One region of the Streptomyces sp. GD-15H genome, then DNA from elsewhere that is predicted to be linked to it. Evidence: riboswitches for the same ligand, from Rfam matches in the RefSeq annotation. Region 1 holds a riboswitch; each other region holds the start of a gene.

Region 1 (3,268 bases):
CCCACCGCGACGAACTGGATCATCGTCAGGACGGCGGCGGTGGCCAGGTCGAAGATCTCCGAAGTCTGCCGGTAGATCTCCACTTCGAGAGTGGAGAAGGTGGGCCCGCCGAGGATCTGCACCACGCCGAAGGAGGTGAAGGTGAACAGGAAGACCATCAGCGCCGCGGCGGCCACGGCGGGCGCGAGCGCGGGCAGGGTGACGGTCCGCCAGGCCGTGAACCGTGAGGCGCCGAGCATCCGCGCGGCCTCCTCCTGCCTCGGGTCGAGCTGCCCCCAGAGTCCGCCGACGGTCCGCACGACGACGGCGTAGTTGAAGAACACGTGCGCGAGCAGGATCGCCCACACGGTGGTGTCCAGCCGTACGCCCCACAGCTCGTCGAGCAGTCCACCACGCCCGACGAGTGCCATGAACGCCGTGCCGACGACGACCGTCGGCAGCACGAAGGGAACGGTGACCACCGCCCGCAGCAGCTGTCTGCCGGGGAAGTCGAAGCGGGCGAGGACATACGCGCCGGGCAGGGCGATCAACAGGGTGAGGGCGGTGGAGACCAGCGCCTGCCAGGTGGTGAACCACAGCACCTGCCGGACGTCGGACTGCGCCAGTACGTCCCCGATCCGCCCGAGCCGCCAGACCCCGTCGGCCTTCAGACCGCGCGCGACGATCGCGGTGACGGGGTAGGCGAAGAAGGCGGCGAAGAACGCGACGGGCACGGCCATCAGGCCGAGCCGCGCCGCGGTCCCGCGCCGCCGCCTCCGCCCGCGCCCTCGCGCGGCGGCGGCTCGGCTCACTTCAGTACGAGCGAAGTCCACGACTTGACCCACTGGTCACGATGGTCGGCGATCTTCACCGGGTCCATGGTCTCGGGGTTCTCGGCCTGCGGACCGTACTTCGCGAAGTCCTCGGGCACCTGGGCGCCCTCGCGCACCGGGTAGACGAACATGTTCAGCGGCATGTCGTCCTGGAACTCCTTGGTGAGCAGGAAGTCGAGCAGTGCCTTGCCGCCCTCGGGGTTCTCCGCGTTGCTGAGCAGTCCCGCGTACTCGACCTGGCGGAAGCAGGTGCCGTCGGCGACACCGGTGGGAGCGGTCGTCGGCCTCGGGTCGGCGTAGATCACCTCGGCGGGCGGCGAGGAGGCGTAGGACACCACCAGCGGCCGGTCGCCCTTGGCCTGCTTGCCGCCGGCCGAGCCGGAGAACTCCTCGTTGTAGGCCTGCTCCCAGCCGCCGACCACCTTCACGCCGTTGGCCTTGAGCTTCTTCCAGTAGTCCGTCCAGCCTCCCCGCTCTCGGCTTCACTCGAGCGGGAGGTGCCCCCATCGCCGTACTTCGCGACGGTGCCGAGCAGGAAGCCGAGGCCGGGCGAGGAGGTGGAGGCGTTCTCGGTGACGAGGAGGTTCTTGTACTCGGGCTTGATCAGGTCGTCGAAGGTCCGCGGTGGGGTCAGATCGCGCTCACTGAACCACTCCTTGTCGTAGTTGACACAGACGTCGCCGGTGTCGACGGGCGTGACCCGGTGCTTGTCCTCGTCGGCGCGGTACTCGGGAAGGACCAGGTCGGAGCCCTTGGCCTCGTACGACTGGAAGAGGCCGTTGTCGAGTGCGCGGGAGAGCAGGGTGTTGTCGACGCCGAAGAAGACGTCGCCCTGGGGGTTGTCCTTGGTCAGGATGGCCTTGTTCACCGCCTGTCCGGCGTCGCCGTCCTCCAGGACCCTGACCTTGTAGCCGGACTCCTCCTCGAAGGCGGCGATGACGTCCTTCGACGCGGCCCACGAGTTGTGGCTGACGAGGGTCACGGTTCTGGACCCGCCGGACCCGGATCCGGACCCCTGGTTGTCACCGTCGGACGAGCCGCAGGCGGACAGGGTGACCAGACCCAGCCCGAGGGCCAGGATCGTGACCTTCTTGGTGATGCTCACCGGATTCCTCCTGGGGGTGACCAGGAAGAGACGCGGCCCTGTCCGGGACCCTCACGGGTGTCCCGGGCAGGGCACAACAGCTCGAGTGATGACCGATCTCCCTACCCAGAATGACCTGGGCGAGGTTCGGAGGGTCTGCGGCCGGTGCCGCACTCTCAGCGCTGTGGCGCTCCCCTGTCGGAATATGAACGTGTGGTGACCCGATATGAAGTTGTTGCTCTCGCAACCTCTCCTACGCCGGCAAGGCTACCTCTCGCTCGCGGCGAGCTGGCCACAGGCCCCGTCGATCTCCTGCCCACGGGTGTCCCGGATCGTCACCGGCACACCGTGCGCGGCGATCGCGTCCACGAACGCCTTCTCGTCCTCGGGCCGCGAGGCGGTCCACTTGGAGCCGGGCGTCGGGTTGAGCGGGATGAGGTTGACGTGCACGGGCCTGCCCTTCAGCAGCCGCCCGAGCCGGTCGCCGCGCCACGCCTGGTCGTTGATGTCCCGGATCAGCGCGTACTCGATGGACAGCCGCCGCCCCGACCTGGCCGCGTACTCGAAACCGGCGTCGAGGACCTCGCGCACCTTCCACCGCGTGTTCACGGGGACGAGGGTGTCGCGCAGTTCGTCGTCGGGCGCGTGCAGGGAGACGGCGAGGCGGCACTTGAAGCCCTCGTCGGAGAACCGGTTGATCGCCGGCACCAGCCCGACGGTCGAGACGGTGATCCCGCGCTGCGACAGTCCGAGCCCGTCGGGCTCCGGGTCGGTCAGACGGCGGATCGAGCCCACCACCCGGTTGTAGTTGGCGAGCGGCTCGCCCATCCCCATGAAGACGATGTTGCTCAGCCGCGCCGGTCCTCCGGGGACCTCGCCGTCCCGCAGCGCCCGCATCCCGTCCACGATCTGGTGCACGATCTCCGCGGTGGACAGGTTCCGGTCGAGCCCTGCCTGCCCGGTCGCGCAGAAGGGGCAGTTCATGCCGCAGCCCGCCTGCGAGCTGATGCACATCGTCACCCGGTCCGGATACCGCATGAGCACCGACTCGACGAGGGTTCCGTCGAACAGCTTCCACAGCGTCTTGCGGGTGGTGCCCTGGTCGGTCGACAGATGCCGGACGACCGTCATCAGCTCGGGAAGCAACGCCTCCTGGAGCTTGGCGCGGGAACCGGCGGGAATGTCGGTCCACTGCTCCGGATCGTGCGCGTACCGCGAGAAGTAGTGCTGCGAGAGCTGCTTGGCGCGAAACGGCTTCTCACCGGCCGCTGCGACCGCTTCCTTGCGCTCGGCGGGCGTAAGGTCGGCAAGGTGCCGCGGCGGCTTCTTGGCAGCAAGCGGCGCGACAAAAGTGAGTTCTCCGGGCTTAGGC
Region 2 (3,268 bases), 1.8 Mb from region 1:
GTCTGCCGATCCGTCCCCACGAGCGGCGAGAGGGGCGGGCCCGAACGACCCGCCCCTCGCCCGTTCAGTCAGTTCAGTCCGTCAGCGGCAGGTACACACGGTTGCCCGCCTCCGCGAACTCCTTCGACTTCTGCAGCATCCCCTCGGCGATCTCCTCGGCCGAGGCACCCTGCGGCGAGGCACCGCCGAACCGCTCCGTGATGCTCTGGCTGATCTTCATGGAGCAGAACTTCGGCCCGCACATCGAGCAGAAGTGCGCGGTCTTGGCGGGCTCTGCCGGAAGGGTCTCGTCGTGGAACTCCCTTGCCGTGTCCGGGTCGAGGGCGAGGTTGAACTGGTCCTCCCACCGGAACTCGAAGCGCGCGTCGGACAGTGCGTCGTCCCACTCCTGCGCACCCGGGTGTCCCTTGGCGAGGTCGGCGGCATGTGCGGCAATCTTGTAGGTGATGACGCCGGTCTTGACGTCGTCACGGTCGGGCAGGCCGAGATGCTCCTTGGGCGTGACGTAACAGAGCATGGCGGTGCCCCACCAGGCGATCATGGCGGCACCGATACCGGAGGTGATGTGGTCGTACGCGGGCGCGACGTCCGTCGTCAGCGGGCCGAGCGTATAGAACGGGGCTTCATCGCAGATCTCCTGCTGAAGGTCGATGTTCTCCTTGATCTTGTGCATCGGGACATGCCCCGGGCCCTCGATCATGGTCTGCACATTCAAACGCTTCGCGGTCCGGTTGAGTTCCCCGAGTGTGCGCAACTCAGCGAACTGGGCCTGGTCGTTGGCGTCCGCGATCGACCCCGGCCGGAGCCCGTCGCCAAGCGAGTACGTGACGTCGTACGTCGCGAGGATCTCGCAGAGTTCCTCGAAGTTCTCGTACAGGAACGACTCCTTGTGGTGCGCCAGACACCACGCCGCCATGATCGAGCCACCGCGCGAGACGATGCCCGTCTTGCGGTTGGCGGTGAGCGGCACGTACGCCAGCCGTACGCCCGCATGAACCGTCATGTAGTCCACGCCCTGCTCGGCCTGCTCGACGACCGTGTCCTTGTAGATCTCCCAGGTCAGTTCCTCGGCCCTGCCGTCGACCTTCTCCAGCGCCTGGTAGAGCGGCACGGTGCCGATGGGAACAGGGGAGTTGCGCAGCACCCACTCCCGGGTGGTGTGGATATTGCGGCCGGTGGACAGATCCATGACCGTGTCGGCGCCCCAGCGAGTCGCCCAGGTCATCTTCTCCACCTCCTCCTCGATGGAGGAGGTCACCGCGGAGTTGCCGATGTTGGCGTTGACCTTCACCAGGAACCGCTTGCCGATGATCATCGGCTCGATCTCCGGATGGTTGACGTTGGCGGGCAGCACCGCGCGGCCTGCCGCGATCTCCTCACGGACGACCTCCGGCGATACGTTCTCCCGGATGGCCACGTACTCCATCTCGGGCGTGATCTCGCCGCGGCGTGCGTACGCCAGCTGCGTGACCGCCCCGCCCGCGCGGCCCCGGCGGGGCTGACGGGGCCGGCCCGGGAACACCGCGTCGAGGTTGCGCAGGCCGCCGCGCGGCGAGGTGTGCCTGATCCCGTCGTCCTCGGGACGGACGGGACGGCCCGCGTACTCCTCGGTGTCGCCGCGCGCGGCAATCCAGTTCTCCCGCAGCGGCACCAGCCCTCTGCGCACATCGGTGTCGACCAAGGGGTCGGTGTACGGGCCCGATGTGTCGTACAGCGTGACCGACTGGCCGTTGGTGAGGTGCACCTGACGTACCGGCACCCGTAGATCGGGGCGTGTGCCCTCGACGTACGCCTTGTGCCAGCCGATGGACTTCCCGGCCGCCTCCTGCTCCGACGTCTCCGTCGGGCTCTGCGTGGAGGCGTGCGTGCGTGCGTCCTTGTTGGTCATGAGACCTACTCCCTACGCCGGCATTACCCGGTAACAGGTTCAGCGGTCGACGCAGCGGTTTCCGTCGGTCGGCGTTCCGTGTGAAACATCACTCGGACAACAGGGATGTTTCATGTGAAACGCCGCTGGGACGGAGGTCAGCGCCCTCTCAGCCCGGTGCTCCGAGCTCCCGCGTGGACAAAAGATGCCCCCACGCTAGCGTCCATTCTGGCGCGGTGAACAGAGGGCCCTCGTTGTTCTTGCGATGATCGGGCGGTGACCTCGACGCAACATCCCTCGTACCCACCGCCCGAACCACCCCGCGGCTCCGGCGCTCGAGACGGCGGCGGCCGTGGCAGAGGGCCCGCAGTCGGCGACGGCACGGGCCGTGGAGACGGCCAGGGAGACGGCCCCGGTTCCGGAGACTGGTTCGGACACGGGCGCGGCCCCGGCGAGGCACCGGCGGCACCGGCACCCCAGGGCCACCTGCCCGGCCGCGGAGATCCCGGGCCGCAAGGCCCCGGGTCCGGGCATCCCGGCCGGGCTCCCGGGCCCGGCGCGGGCCACCCGAGCCAGGGACAGGGGGTGGGACAAGCCCGCGGTCATGGCCGGGGTCCGGACCCGGGCGGTGGCGACCGCGACCGCGGCCCGAACGGCGGTGGCCACGGCGGCCCCCCTCCGGGCGACAACAGACACGATCACGGTCCGGACTCCGGCGGCGGACACGGCCACTCGCACGGGCACAGTCACAGCCACGGCCCCGCCGCCCCCGTCTCGAAGCACCTGCGCAAGGTCATCGCGGCGGTCCTCATCCCGTTCACCGCAGCGGTGCTGGTCGGCCTCGTCGTGCTGTGGCCGGGCGGCGCACCGGGACACGAGCGCACCGGCGTCGGTTTCGACCGGGAGACGCAGCAGGCCACGGTCACCAAGGTGGTCGAGGTGAGTTGCTCGTCCGTCAACGCCTCTGGAGGCGTCCCGACCGGCGACACCTCGACAGCCGAGGGCTCCTCCGCGCAACAGCAGGCGGACGGCACGTGCAAGAGAGCGACGATCCGGGTCGACAGCGGCGAGGACCAGGGCCGCACGTTCACCGAGATCGTGCAGCCGGACCAGTCCCGTCAGCTGAGCGAGGGCCAGGAGGTCGTGGTCGCCTACGAACCTTCCGCTCCGAAGGATCTGCAGTACTCGGTCGCCGACGTGAACCGGCGTCTCCCCATGACCCTGCTCGCCGGCATCTTCGCGGTCGCCGTCGTGGCCGTCGGGCGGCTGCGCGGTGTGATGGCACTGGTCGCGCTGGCGGTCAGCTTCCTCGTGCTGAACTTCTTCATCCTGCCCGCCATTCTGCAGGGCTCGAACCCGCTGGTCGTGGCGGTGGTGGGGGCGAGCGCCATCATGCTGCAG
Region 3 (3,268 bases), 3.7 Mb from region 1:
ACCACGTCACCGCGCTCGCCGAGCTCGACTCCGGAGCCGGCCAGCCAGGCGGTGGCGGGACGGGCCCCGATCCCGACGACGACGGCGCCCGCGGGCAGTCGCGAGCCGTCGTCCAGCACCACCGCGCCGGGCTCGACGCGCTCCACGCGCGCGTGCGTCCGCAGCGCCACTCCGGCGTCGCCGTACCAGGCGGTCATCGGGGCGGCCACCTCGGCGGGCAGTGCCTCGGCCAGCGGCCGGCCGGCGGCCTCCACGACGGTGACCGCGCAGCCCGCCTCGCGCGCCGCCGTGGCGAACTCCGCGCCGATCCAGCCGGCGCCGACGACCACGATGTCCTGCCGGCGCGCGAGCACCGGCCGCAACCGTTCGACGTCGTCCAGGGTGCGCAGTAGGTGGACGCCCGGAACCCCGTCCGCACCCGGCAGCCGGACCGGTTCGGCGCCGGTCGCGACAACCAGGACGTCGTAGGGGACCGGCCCGGCCTCCGTGTCCAGTTCGTGGTCGGCGGGGCGCAGCCCAAGCACCTCGCAGCCGAGCCGCAGCTCGATGCCGAGCGCCTCGAAGTCGACGTCGAAGGCGGAGTCCTCCGCCTTGCCGAGCAGCACCGCCTTGGACAGGGGCGGCCGGTCGTACGGCTGGTGGGGTTCGGCGCCGATCAGCGTCACGGTGCCGGTGAATCCCTGCTCCCGGAGGGCGACGGCGGTCTGCACACCGGCCATTCCGGCCCCCGTCACCACCACGCGCCGTGGCTCGGACGGTCCCCGTTCCTGCGTCTGCTCGCTCACCTGATCACCATAGACACCTGACCATCGGTCAGTCAGTCCCCGGGGCCCATGAGCTGCTCCACCACGCTGGTCCCGCTGCCCGGCTGCGACTCCCACTCCCAGTTCTCCTCCAGCCGCAGCCGCCCGTCGGGCAGCTCCACGACCGTCGACACACAGTGCCCCGAGGACGTGCTGCCGTCCCGCTTGAGCTGCACGTATCGGAAGTCCAGCCGGTCTTCCTCGCGGGTGCCCACCAGGTACCCGCGTACGACGTCACCGCCCGCGTACTCGGCCCGGATCGCGCCGTCCTGCTCGTGGTAGGCGAACCGGGTGCGGGTGCCGACCTGGCCCGGCGCCTGGTCGGCGACGGGGGCGAGGACGAGACCGTCGAGCGAACCGGCCATGCGAAGGCTCCCTACACGTTCGTTGATACGCGGGCTAGGGTGGCCAACGTAAGACACTCGCGGGAGCCCGGACGCACCGGGCTGAGAGGGAGGCTGCGGCCTCCGACCGTATGAACCTGATCCGGGTCATGCCGGCGAAGGGAGGGGCTGGACGCCCATGCCGCCCACACACACCTCGCAGCGCCCCCCGATGTCCTCGTCGTCGGGGGCGGCATCATCGGTCTGGTCACGGCCTGGCGGTCCGCGCAGCGCGGGCTGGCCACGACCGTGCTGGACCCCGAGCCGGGCGGTGGCGCCGCCCAGGTGGCCGCCGGGATGCTGGCCGCCGTCACGGAACTGCACTACGGAGAGCAGGCTCTGCTCGGTCTGAACCTCGCCTCCGCGCTCCGCTACCCCGACTTCGCGGCCGAGCTCACCGAGGCCACCGGCCACGACCTCGGCTACCGCAGGTGCGGCACGCTCGCGGTCGCGCTGGACGCCGACGACCGCGCCCATCTGCGCGAACTGCACTCCCTGCAACAGCAGTCGGGGCTCGACGCGCAGTGGCTGTCGGGGCGGGAGTGCCGACGCCTCGAGCCGATGCTCGCACCCGGTGTGCGCGGCGGGCTGCGGGTGGACGGCGACCACCAGATCGACCCCAGGCGACTGGCGGCGGCACTGGTGACCGCCTGCGAGCGGGCGGGCGTGGTCCTGCACCGCGCGTGGGCCGACCGGCTCACCGTCTCCGGGGAGCGGGCCACGGGCGTGGTCACCGCCGACGGCACCGGGCTGGCCGCCGGGCAGGTGGTGCTCGCCGGAGGCAGCCTCAGCGGGCGGCTCGCGGGCATCCCCGCGGACCTGCTGCCTCCCGTACGTCCCGTGAAGGGGCAGGTGGTCCGGCTGGCGATGCCCGACCGGTTCGGTCCGTTCCTGAGCCGTACGGTGCGGGCGGTGGTGCGGGGCAGCCATGTGTACCTGGTGCCGCGTGAGAGCGGGGAGCTGGTGATCGGGGCGACCAGTGAGGAGCAGGGCTGGGACACGACCGTCACCGCGGGCGGGGTGTACGAGCTGCTGCGCGACGCCCACGAACTGGTCCCCGGCATCACCGAGCTGCCGCTCACCGAGACCCGGGCCGGGCTGCGCCCCGGCACCCCCGACAACGCGCCCCTGCTCGGCCCGTCCGGGCTGGCGGGGCTGGTCCTGGCGACCGGGCACTACCGCAACGGTGTGCTGCTCACTCCGGTCACCGGCGACGCCCTGGCGGAGTTCCTGGCCACCGGTGAACTCCCGGCGGAGGCCCGCCCCTTCATCCCCCGGCGGTTCACCACGACCGCCGCCGCACTCACGGAGCAGCCCGTATGAACACTCCTGTGAACACTTCGGCGAACACCGCTACGCATGCCCCGGTCATGGTCTCGGTCAACGGAGAGCCTCGCGAGGTGGCTCCCGGCACGGCGCTCGACGCGCTGGTCGGCACGCTGACCGAGGCTCACTCCGGGGTGGCCGCCGCCCTCAACGAAACGGTCGTCCCGCGCGCGCAGTGGCCGCTCACGCCCCTCGCCGGGGGGATCGGGTGGAAGTCCTGACCGCCGTGCAGGGAGGCTGATCATGGCCGACGATCCGTTCGTCCTCGGCGGTACGTCCTTCACGTCCCGTCTGATCATGGGCACCGGCGGGGCGCCCAGCCTCGAGGTGCTGGAGCGGGCGTTGGTGGCGTCCGGGACCGAGCTGACGACCGTCGCGATGCGGCGGGTGAACCCCTCGGTGCACGGCTCCGTACTCTCGGTACTGGACAGGCTGGACATCCGGGTGCTGCCGAACACGGCCGGCTGTTTCACCGCGGGGGAGGCGGTGCTCACCGCCCGTCTCGCGCGGGAGGCGCTCGGCACCGACCTGGTCAAGCTGGAGGTCATCGCCGACGAGCGCACCCTGCTGCCGGACCCCATCGAACTGCTGGAGGCGGCCGAGACCCTGGTCGACGACGGGTTCACGGTGCTGCCGTACACCAACGACGATCCGGTGCTGGCGCGGAAGCTGGAGGACGCCGGCTGTGCGGCGATCATGCCGCTCGGGTCGCCGATCGGGTCGGGGCTCGGCATCCGCAACCCGCACAACTTCGAG

The links. Region 1 has a riboswitch for thiamine pyrophosphate ahead of WJ438_RS12245 (thiamine ABC transporter substrate binding subunit). Riboswitches for the same ligand answer to the same signal wherever they lie in the genome.
Region 2: it holds a riboswitch for thiamine pyrophosphate, as region 1 does, so the genes downstream of both, thiC (phosphomethylpyrimidine synthase ThiC) here and WJ438_RS12245 (thiamine ABC transporter substrate binding subunit) in region 1, are expected to answer to the same signal.
Region 3: it holds a riboswitch for thiamine pyrophosphate, as region 1 does, so the genes downstream of both, thiO (glycine oxidase ThiO) here and WJ438_RS12245 (thiamine ABC transporter substrate binding subunit) in region 1, are expected to answer to the same signal.

What each region holds. Positions count from the first base shown of each region.
Region 1 is NZ_CP149447.1:2,631,321-2,634,588, forward strand. Features, by position in the region: gene WJ438_RS12240 (ABC transporter permease) at 1-812, opposite strand, end outside; partial or broken gene WJ438_RS12245 (thiamine ABC transporter substrate binding subunit) at 788-1,917, opposite strand; TPP riboswitch at 1,998-2,103, opposite strand; gene rlmN (23S rRNA (adenine(2503)-C(2))-methyltransferase RlmN) at 2,164-3,268, opposite strand, start outside.
Region 2 is NZ_CP149447.1:4,398,681-4,401,948, reverse strand. Features, by position in the region: gene thiC (phosphomethylpyrimidine synthase ThiC) at 74-1,888, opposite strand; TPP riboswitch at 1,881-2,071, opposite strand; partial or broken gene WJ438_RS20705 (YibE/F family protein) at 2,453-3,268, shown strand, end outside.
Region 3 is NZ_CP149447.1:6,353,129-6,356,396, reverse strand. Features, by position in the region: gene WJ438_RS30015 (NAD(P)/FAD-dependent oxidoreductase) at 1-785, opposite strand, end outside; gene WJ438_RS30010 (hypothetical protein) at 818-1,168, opposite strand; TPP riboswitch at 1,218-1,328, shown strand; gene thiO (glycine oxidase ThiO) at 1,316-2,509, shown strand; partial or broken gene thiS (sulfur carrier protein ThiS) at 2,506-2,753, shown strand; gene WJ438_RS29995 (thiazole synthase) at 2,756-3,268, shown strand, end outside.